3 regions of the Streptomyces sp. NBC_00872 genome follow, and region 2 is predicted to be linked to each of the others. Evidence: riboswitches for the same ligand, from Rfam matches in the RefSeq annotation. Region 2 holds a riboswitch; each other region holds the start of a gene.
What was found. Region 2 has a riboswitch for cyclic di-AMP ahead of OG214_RS04800 (peptidoglycan DD-metalloendopeptidase family protein). Riboswitches for the same ligand answer to the same signal wherever they lie in the genome.
Positions count from the first base shown of each region.

Region 1 (3,268 bases), 4.5 Mb from region 2:
GCTCAGCCAGGAGACCTGGGACGCCTTCGGTGGCGGGGAGTACGCGGCCCGCGCCGACCTCGCCAGCCGCTCCCAGCAGATAGCCGTGGCCGAGAAGGTGCTCGCGGCGCAGGGCGTGAAGGCCTGGTCGAGCTGCGCGCCGGTCTCCGGGCTCACGGGCGCCCTGCTGGAGGGTGTCGGTCTCGGGGGCGGCTCCGGCTCGGCGGGGGCCGCGCAGGACGACCGGAGCGACAGCCCCGCGGACGCTCCCTCCGGTACTCCGGACGCCACGCCCTCCGCCCCCTCCGACGGGAAGACGCCGCCCGGAGAGCCGGTCCCCTCCGGTTCGGCCACCACGCCCGCACCGGGAACCTCCGCTTCCGCGGACGGCGGCAAGGGCGCTGAGGGCCTCGGCTCCGACGGTCTTGGCGCCGACGGCCTCGGTGGCACCGCCGCCGGCGGTACGGAGTCGGCCAAGGGCAAGCACCGCGGTGAGGCCGCCCAGGAGGATGCCGTAACGGGCAATTCGGATGAAGGGCTTGATTACGGCCGTCATGCCTCACGGGGTGACGGACTGTCGCGTAGTACGGACGGTCTGACGGATCGTGCGGAATCGCCCGCTCCGGCGGAGGCCGACCGGCCCGTCGAGCGCAACTGGCTGATCGCCGACGGGCAGAAGGTGCTCGGCGGCTGGCTGTGAGACGAACGGGCTGACGGCTCCGGGGCTGTCGGCGCGGTGGCTGAGGGGTGAACGGGGGGCGGCCGGTGTGCCGCCCCCCTGGCGCGCCCCGGCGCTTCCCGCTGGGCCCCGGTGTGCCCCGGTGTGCCATGGGGGTGTCCTCCCTGGCCGCGGCCCTGATCTCCCCCTGGCTCCCTCCGCGTCTCCCCCTCGGTCTCCCCCCTCGGCCTCTTCCTTGATCCCGCCCTTGAACTGCCGTGAAGTGGCACGGATGCAAGGGTAGTTCGCTGCCCTATGTCCACTTCTGTGCAAGTGAGACAAGGGTCTCTTTGCTGCAACTAGGGACTTTTGGCCTACGGGTTGCCCCGCTTTCCGCTCTCACCAGCGGAAATGCGTAAACCCGGAGGGTGGGTAAGGGTGTTATTTCCCTGATGTTCTCCTTTGAAGAACCGACGGGCCTGTGATTACGGTCTGAACCGCTCGCACCGCGGGCCTCGTCGACCGTCACGCCGAATCCTGCCGTCGGTCGGGGGGAGTAGTCGTCGCGTCATGCGCCGAAGGCAGGAGCGGGGGACCCAAGGTTTGTGCCGGCCCCGGCCGTCGAGAGACGGCCGACGACCGGCTAGGGGTGAAGCCGGGTGCGCGAGCACCCGGCCGGGCAACTCACTTGGCCCGAACCCGACAGCTCACCTCGTAGGCGTCGGTGAGGAGAGTTCCATGCCGCGTTCCAGCAAGGGTTCCAGCAAGGGCAGGCACCGCCGTCCCTCCCGCTCCGTGACCGCCCGCTACGCCACGCTCGCCGGCATCACCGGCGCCGCTGTCGCGGTCCCGCTGATCGGCGCCACCTCCGCGTCCGCCGCGACCGCCTCCGAGTGGGACCAGGTCGCCCAGTGCGAGTCCGGCGGCAACTGGTCCATCAACACCGGCAACGGGTACTACGGCGGACTCCAGTTCAGCGGCTCCACTTGGGCCGCCTACGGAGGCACCGCCTACGCGGCCAGGGCCGACCTCGCCTCGAAGTCCCAGCAGATCGCCGTCGCCGAGAAGGTCCTGGCCGGCCAGGGCAAGGGCGCGTGGCCCACCTGCGGGGTGAACCTCTCCGGCGCCGCGTACGACGGTGGCTCGGCGGGCTCGGGCTCCGGCTCTGATTCCGGTTCCGGTTCCGCTTCGAATTCCGGCTCCGGCTCCGGCTCCGGCTCGGGATCCGGCTCCGGTACGGGAGAACAGGCCTCCCCGCAGCAGACCCGGCCCGCGCAGCCGAAGCGGGAGCAGGCGCAGCCCGCCTCGCGCGGTGAGACCCGCGCCGCCACGGCCACGATCGAGAAGGGCGACGGCGAGTACAAGGTCAAGTCCGGCGACAGCCTCTCCAAGATCGCCGCCGCGCAGCAGGTGAAGGGCGGCTGGAAGAAGCTGTTCGACCTGAACAAGGACATCGTCCGCGACGCCGATCTGATCTACCCGGGCCAGCAGCTCCACCTGAGCTGACCCGCCCCCCGATCCCCCCGGCCCGGCGCGTGATCCCCCGTACGCGCCGGGCCGGGGTCTGCCCTCTTCCCGGCGTACGGAGGGGGCACTCGGGGAGTACGGAGGGGGTACGCGGGGCGGCGCTCACGGCGGTGCGCACGACGGTGCTCATAGGTGCGCCGAGGCGCTCGGGTGCTAGGTCCTGTCCGGCGGATCTTCGTGGGCCCGGAACGCCTGGCACGGCACCTCGCCGCGTTGTCGGAGTCGTCCAAGTACGTCCAGTACGAGGACGATCCTCCGCCTTGCGATGTACCGCACCAGACGCCCCGGGCTGATCCACGAAGATCCGCCGGACAGGACCTAGATCCGTCCCAGCGGGCGGGCACCGGGCGGCCGACGTCTCCGAGCCGGTTAGGCTCTTGCCGCAAGGCCAATGAGACCCTGCACTCCAAGCGTCACATCCCAGAAGGAGATGCTCGTGCCGTCCATCGACGTCGTCGTAGCCCGGGAAATCCTGGACTCCCGAGGCAACCCCACGGTCGAGGTCGAGGTCGGCCTCGACGACGGCAGCACCGGCCGTGCTGCTGTCCCCTCCGGTGCCTCCACCGGTGCGTTCGAGGCCGTGGAACTCCGTGACGGAGACCCCGACCGCTACCTGGGCAAGGGTGTCGAGAAGGCCGTACTCGCCGTCATCGAGCAGCTCGGCCCGGAGCTCGTCGGCTACGACGCCACCGAGCAGCGCCTGATCGACCAGGCCATGATCGACCTGGACGCCACCGAGAACAAGGGCTCGCTCGGCGCCAACGCCATCCTCGGTGTCTCCCTCGCCGTCGCGCACGCCGCCTCCGAGGCCTCGGACCTCCCGCTCTTCCGCTACCTGGGCGGCCCGAACGCGCATCTGCTGCCCGTTCCGATGATGAACATCCTGAACGGCGGCTCGCACGCCGACTCCAATGTGGACATCCAGGAGTTCATGATCGCCCCGATCGGCGCGGAGTCCTTCTCCGAGGCGCTGCGCTGGGGCGCCGAGGTCTACCACACCCTCAAGAAGGTCCTGAAGCAGAAGGGGCTCTCCACCGGCCTCGGCGACGAGGGCGGCTTCGCGCCGAACCTGGAGTCCAACCGCGCCGCGCTGGACCTGATCCT
Region 1 is NZ_CP108806.1:5,624,504-5,627,771, forward strand. Features, by position in the region: gene OG214_RS24225 (transglycosylase family protein) at 1-679, shown strand, start outside; cyclic di-AMP (ydaO/yuaA leader) riboswitch at 1,201-1,373, shown strand; gene OG214_RS24230 (transglycosylase family protein) at 1,376-2,143, shown strand; gene eno (phosphopyruvate hydratase) at 2,595-3,268, shown strand, end outside.
Region 1: linked by a shared signal. The riboswitch ahead of OG214_RS24230 (transglycosylase family protein) and the one ahead of OG214_RS04800 (peptidoglycan DD-metalloendopeptidase family protein) in region 2 are both predicted to bind cyclic di-AMP.

Region 2 (3,268 bases):
TCGCCGGTCACCGGATCGGTGAGCCGGTCAGCCAGTTGATCGGCGAGCAGAACCGCGAGCCGGTCCGCCCAGCCGACATACCGTCCATCGGGTCCGGGATCGCCCACGCCCTCCGTGAAGCTGTCACCGATCGCCGTGTACGACCCGAATACGCCTCTTCTTCTTGATCTCGAATCGTCTGCCACAACACCACATCTTTCACCCGCAGATGTGACCTACGCGACCGTAAGAAACGGTTGACGAGGGGTGAGATACACCATTGGTCAATTTTCGGCCAAGCGGGAATATGCCCAACGCTCTCCGTCCGGCACGGAACTGCCGGACGGAGAGCGGAGAAAGGACGTTGCCATGCCTCGAACGGGGCCGTGTCTCAGATGTTGACACCCTGATCGCGGAGATACGCCAGCGGGTCGATGTCCGAGCCGTAGTCCGGTCCGGTACGGATCTCGAAGTGCAGGTGCGGACCCGTGACATTGCCGGTGGCGCCGGAGAGACCGATCTGCTGGCCCTCGCTGACGGTGTCGCCCTCGGAGACGGATATGGAGGAGAGATGGGCGTACTGCGAGTAGCGGCCGTCACTGTGCTCGATGACGATCTGGTTGCCGTACGAGCCGCCCCAGCCCGCCGCCACGACCGTGCCCGCGCCGACCGCCTTCACCTCGGTGCCCGTGTCGACCAGGAAGTCCACACCGGTGTGGTAGCCGCTGGCCCAACTGCTGCCCGAGGCGTGGTACGGAGTGCCGATCTGCGGATCGTCGACCGGCGTGGTGAAGCCGGAGTCGCTGCTCTGCTCCGGCGTGTCGGCGGGCGCGGGCGTCGACGCCCCGTTGTCGTCGGCCGGTGTGGCGGTCGACGGGTCCGAGGAACCGCCGTCGGAGGAGTGGGACGGCTCGGCCGGCTTCGCGGGACGGGTGTGCTCCCCGCCCCTCGTCTTGATGGTCAGCTTGAGCCCGGGGTGGATCAGCGACGGGTCGGATCCGACGGCCTTGCGGTTGTCCGCGTACAGCTTGTGCCAGCCGCCCCGGACATGCTGCTCCTTGGCGATCTTCGACAGGGAGTCGCCCGGGACCACGGAGTAGATCCGGGTCTTGGCGGCACTCTTCTTGGCGGTGGCCTTCTTCGCGCCGGCCTGCTCCCCGCCGAGCTGTTGCTGGGAGACGGCCTCGGGCGCGCTGGCGGGTGCGGCCTTCTGCGCGGCGTGCGCGCCGGTGGCACCGATGAGCGGAAGTGCGATGGCGGCTCCACCGGTACCGGCGGCTATGAATCCGCGCGATACCGGGTTGTTGGCCTTGTGACGGCGGTGCTTACCCTTCGCGGGCATGGCGAATTCCTCTCCGGCGCCTGCGAGGTGAGCTGTCGGGTTCGGACTGGAGATGCCCGGTCGCACTTACCGCGCGACTTCACCCCAAGCCGTTCCGGAGTTCCGGATCGGCGTACTACCTGGGTCCCCCGCTCCTGCCACGCATTGCTTGACGATAAGAATTCCGGACGGCGGCAGGATTCGGCGGTCCGACCGGATTGAGGGTGAACGTAGGCGAGTGGGGCGAGTGGAACAAGGGATGCTTTTCCACCGACAAGTCGCACTCGCATTTAACCCGGTTTTACCGGTCACCCTGTGTCGACAACGATCTCCGAACTCCGCGTCGGACAAGGAATTCGAATACATGGCACCGCCACGGAACGTCACGGATATGATCCTGGTCACGGACCGGAACCCATCTCCACCGCGACCGGGGCAGGGTGTAAGGAATCACCCAATACGGACAGATGGGCATTTGGGCGATATCCATCCGCGAATAATGTCCGAATGCTCCCACTGGATTCCCGACAGTCGAACTGATTGCCACACGAACAGATGTCGTACTGTCAGAGGTCGACAGCGTCGGCGAGCCGCGCCGACGGCAGACACGGAGGAGCAGGCCGTGACGCAGCAGGTCCCGTCGACAGAGCCCGAGCTGGCCGGCGTGCGCAACTTCCGCGATGTCGGAGGACTGCCCACCACGGACGGCAGGCAGGTCCGTCCGGGCCGGCTCTTCCGCAGCGGCCATCTCGCCGGCGCCACCGCGGCCGACGCGGCCTTTCTCTCGTCCCTCGGACTTCACACGATCTTCGACTTCCGCAATGCGGCCGATCTGAAGCTCGACGGCGCGGACGTGGAACTGCCCGGCGTGCGCAATGTGAACATTCCGCTCACCGACCCCGCCGACGGCGCCGAGTTCTGGCGGATGGTCAGGGACGGCGATCTGGACCAGCTCCGCTCGCTCCTCGCGGACGGCAGGGCCGCGGCCCGGATGACCGGCTCGTACCGCTCGATCATCAAGGAGCGCACCGCCGAGCACAGCCGTGTCCTGCACGCCCTCGCCGAGGACAGCGTGCCGGCGCTCATGCACTGCGCCGCGGGCAAGGACCGGGCCGGTCTCTCGATCGCGGTGGCCCTGCTCGCGGTCGGGGTGGAGCCCGAGGCGATCGAAGCCGACTATCTGAAGTCGAACGACCCGCACCGCCGTTATCCGGTCCGGCGCAGCGACAATTCGCCCACCGGGACGCCCACCGAGGTGATGGACCTGCTCAGCCCGCTCTTCGACGCGCGCGCCGAGTATCTCGCGGCGGCCTTCGAGACCATCGAGAAGACCTGGGGCAGCACCGACACCTATCTGGCCGAGGGGCTGAGACTGGCCCCCGAAACCCGTGAACGGCTCCGCGCCCGCCTCCTCGACTAGGCCCTGTCCGGTCAATCGCGCCGGTGTCGTGGTTGGGACATGTCCCAACCACGACACCCCTGAAGCAGTGACAGCCCCTCCGGCGCTACCAGATTCTGTCCAACAGCGCGTGACAGCGCAGTTGAACGAAGGGGCTGGACAGATGAGACGTATCCGCCTGACGGCGGCGGTATCCATGGCCTTGCTGATGACCGTGGGTGCCGTGGCGCCGGTCGCGGCCCGGCCCTCCGCCCGGGACGCGGCGACCGACGGGCCCGCCGCCACCGGCGCCACCGCGGTGGGCACCCCCACGACGGTGCGGCTGATCACCGGTGACCGGGTGACGCTCAGCACGGGCCCGGACGGAAAGCACGCGGCCTCGGTCCGGCCCGGCCCCGGCCGTGACGGCATCCTCTTCCGGACCGCCGAGCAGGACGGCCGGCTGTCCGTCCTGCCGTCCGACGCGGCGGACCTGGTCTCCGCGGGAACGCTGGACCGGGAACTGTTCGATGTGACCGCACTCGTCTCACAGGGGTACGACGAGGCGCACACCGACTCGCTCCCGCTGA
Region 2 is NZ_CP108806.1:1,139,793-1,143,060, forward strand. Features, by position in the region: gene OG214_RS04795 (SGNH/GDSL hydrolase family protein) at 1-185, opposite strand, end outside; gene OG214_RS04800 (peptidoglycan DD-metalloendopeptidase family protein) at 371-1,321, opposite strand; cyclic di-AMP (ydaO/yuaA leader) riboswitch at 1,326-1,485, opposite strand; gene OG214_RS04805 (tyrosine-protein phosphatase) at 1,923-2,720, shown strand; gene OG214_RS04810 (S8 family peptidase) at 2,863-3,268, shown strand, end outside.

Region 3 (3,268 bases), 3.8 Mb from region 2:
GTCCTATGTCATCGGCGTGACGCGAATGTATGTGGACGATGCACGCTTCACAGCGGCCTATGACAAGTACGGTGAAGGGACAGCAGTGCTCGTACGGGACGCCATGAAGGTGTACGCCGAGCACCACCTGACTGGCTGACCGGTCGGTACGGCCGGCCGGTCGGCAGACTCGGCGGCGACCGGGCACCGGCCCGGCGACCGACGTGGCGACCGACCGGCCATATGACCGAACGACCGGGCCGTCCGGCCGTCCGGCCGTCTGACCTGCTGAGGAGCCGGTCGCGATCCGACCTCCTCCATAGCCCACTCGGCCGACGGCGAGTCGCCGCCGAGGACGGCAGCGGCCAGCCTGGGTGGGGCGCGGTACCGTCCGCAGCCCTAGGCGGAACCGGGCAGGTGACCACTGGTGGGGAAGCTGAGCAAGCTCAGGGAGACCCTGAGTGGCAGAGGCGCGCGGGCCGACGATCTGACCGGTCCGATGTCCGCCGACGGGTCACCGATGCCGGAAAGCCGTATCCGTACCAGCCGCCGGCTGGTGCGCTTTCTCCCCGTCCTGGTGATCGGCGTCGGGGTAGTCCTCGATCTCTCGACCCCGACGCGGGTCACCGCCGCCCCCCTGTACGCGGCCTCACCCCTGGTCGCGGCGCCGTTCTACCCGCTGATCGGCACGCTGCTGATCAGCGTCGCGGCGGTCTGCGCCGAACTGTCGATGCACCTCTACGCCAACTCGCTCAACACGCTGGAGTCGCTCAGTGAGTTGCTGACGGTGGTGATCGTGTCTCTTCTCGCGCTCTACATCGGCGGGGTACTGCGCCGCAGCGGGCAGCGGCTCGCCTCGGCCCGGATCATCGCCGAGACCGCTCAACGGGCGGTACTGCCAAGACCCGCCGAGCGGATCGGGGGGCTGCGTATCGCCGCGCGGTACGAGGCGGCCCAGGAGGGCGCGTTCATCGGCGGCGATCTGTTCGCCGTACAGGACACGCCGTACGGGGTACGACTGGTGGTGGGGGACGTACGGGGGAAAGGGCTGGAGGCGGTCGAGGCGGTGGCCGTCGTCATCGGGTCCTTCCGGGAGGCCGCCGAGCAGGAAAGATCGCTGGAGGGCGTGGCGCAGCGGCTGGAGCGCGCGCTCACCCGCGACGGGAGCAGACGGGGCGGGCTCGACGCCTTCGAGGGGTTCACCACGGCGGTGCTCGCCGAGATCCCGCACGACGGGAGCGTGGTGCGGCTGGTCAACCGGGGCCATCCCGATCCGCTGCTGATGTGCGAGGACGGCGCGGTACGGATGCTGGAGACGCGCGACCCCGCGCTGCCCCTCGGGATGAGCGAACTGGCCGCATGGCCGGACCGTGCCCAGCAGGCCTTCTACCCGGCCGGCTCGACGCTGCTCTTCTACACGGACGGACTCTCCGAGGCGCGTGACGCCCACGGGGTCTTCTATGTGCCGAGCGACCGGCTCGACGGACGGATCTTCCAGGGGCCCGACGAACTGCTCCAGGCGCTGATCGACGACGTCCGGCTGCACACCGGCGGCGGGAGCCAGGACGACATGGCGCTGCTGGCGGTGAACCGCCCCACGGAGGGGCAGCCGGAGCGGCGCAGGACGATACCCCTCGTTCCCTGAAGCAGTTCCCTGGAGCAGTTGCCTGGGTTCCCTGACGGTTGCCGGACGCCGTTCGCTGACGCCGTTCGCTGACGCCGAGTCCGCCGTCACCACCGTGTGTGATCGACAGGTATCCCTCCGCATAACATTTGACATACCGTCAGGTAAGTGGGGCGTACTGAAAGGAAGTCAGCTCGCCCGATTGCGTATGCATGTGCCCTGGTGTGTCCGATGCGAAGTTGTTAATGATCACCGGGAACGGCTTGGAATAAGGGCCTGGTCTCTATTAACGTTCGATAACGCAGCGCGGTCGTCCCAGCCGTCGTAAGAGTCGGCACCGTGCTCATGCGCCGAATCCCGCAAGGGAACCGGGGAACCACCAATTGGGGTGAATCGGAAGTTCTTCGCTGCCTCGTGCGGCGCAGGGCGACCGTAGGAGACCTTCCTGCTCCGAACCCGTCAGCTAACCCGGTAGGCGAGAAGGAAGGAAAGGAGTGCGCCTCAGTGGCGTCCAATCAGCCTGCCCCCACCGCCCCCTTCGAAACCACCTCCTTCGGCAGCGAGCCGGAACGGGCATGGGGCGAGTGGAACCCGACCGAGGAGTCCGTACGCCCGGTACGCGGCAGGCATCGTGTCGGCAAGCAGCGCAACGGCTTCGCCCGTAGCTCCACCGTCCTCGGCGTCGGTGTCATAGCCGCCGTCGGCGCGGGCGGCATGGCCACCGCGCAGGACAAGCCCGCGGTCTCCATATCCCTGCCCGACGCCATCACCGACAATCTTCCCGACGCCGGGTCGCTCCCGGGCATGGGATCGCTGGCGGCGGACGAGGCCGAGCCGGACCTGCTGGCCAGCGCCCCGCTCACCACCGCCGGTATGACCGCCGCGGACGCGGAGCAGGGCGCCACGGACGCGGGCGAGGCCCTGCGGGCCCGGATCCTCCAGCAGGCGGAGCAGCAGCAGAACGAGGCCGACGCGACGGAGAAGGCGGCCGCGGAGCGCGTGGCGGCCGAGCAGGCCGCGGCACTGGCCAAGAAGCAGCAGACCGAGGCCGAGAAGAAGATCGAAGAGGCCAAGAAGAAGGCCGAGGCGGAGGCCAAGGCCAAGGCGGAGGCGGAGCGCCTCGCGAAACTGGCGGCCAGCTTCGCCCTTCCCACCTCCTCGTACACCATTACCTCCACCTACGGTGAGTCCGGCTCCATGTGGTCCTCCGGCTACCACACCGGTCTGGACTTCGCCGCCCCGACGGGCACCCCGGTCAAGGCCGTGCACAGCGGCACGGTCACCTCCGCCGGCTGGTCGGGCTCGTACGGCTACCGCACCATCCTGGAGCTGGATGACGGTACGGAGATCTGGTACTGCCACCAGTCCTCGATGACCGTCACCGCCGGGCAGAAGGTCACCACCGGCGAGACCATCGGCCGGGTCGGCGCGACCGGCAATGTGACGGGGCCGCATCTGCACCTTGAGGTGCACACCGCGGGCGGCTCCGGTATCGACCCCATGAGCTGGCTGAGCAGCAAGGGTCTGACTCCCTGACCCGGGGTTGACCCCATGATCCGGGCCTGGCTTCCTGCCCAGGGTCTGACCCCATGACCCGGGTCTGACTCCCTGACCACGGCCTGACCCGGGCCCGGGGCTCTGTCCCCGATTCGACCACCGTGGCGT
Region 3 is NZ_CP108806.1:4,930,264-4,933,531, forward strand. Features, by position in the region: gene OG214_RS21080 (MerR family transcriptional regulator) at 1-139, shown strand, start outside; gene OG214_RS21085 (PP2C family protein-serine/threonine phosphatase) at 479-1,624, shown strand; cyclic di-AMP (ydaO/yuaA leader) riboswitch at 1,942-2,096, shown strand; gene OG214_RS21090 (M23 family metallopeptidase) at 2,108-3,139, shown strand.
Region 3: linked by a shared signal. The riboswitch ahead of OG214_RS21090 (M23 family metallopeptidase) and the one ahead of OG214_RS04800 (peptidoglycan DD-metalloendopeptidase family protein) in region 2 are both predicted to bind cyclic di-AMP.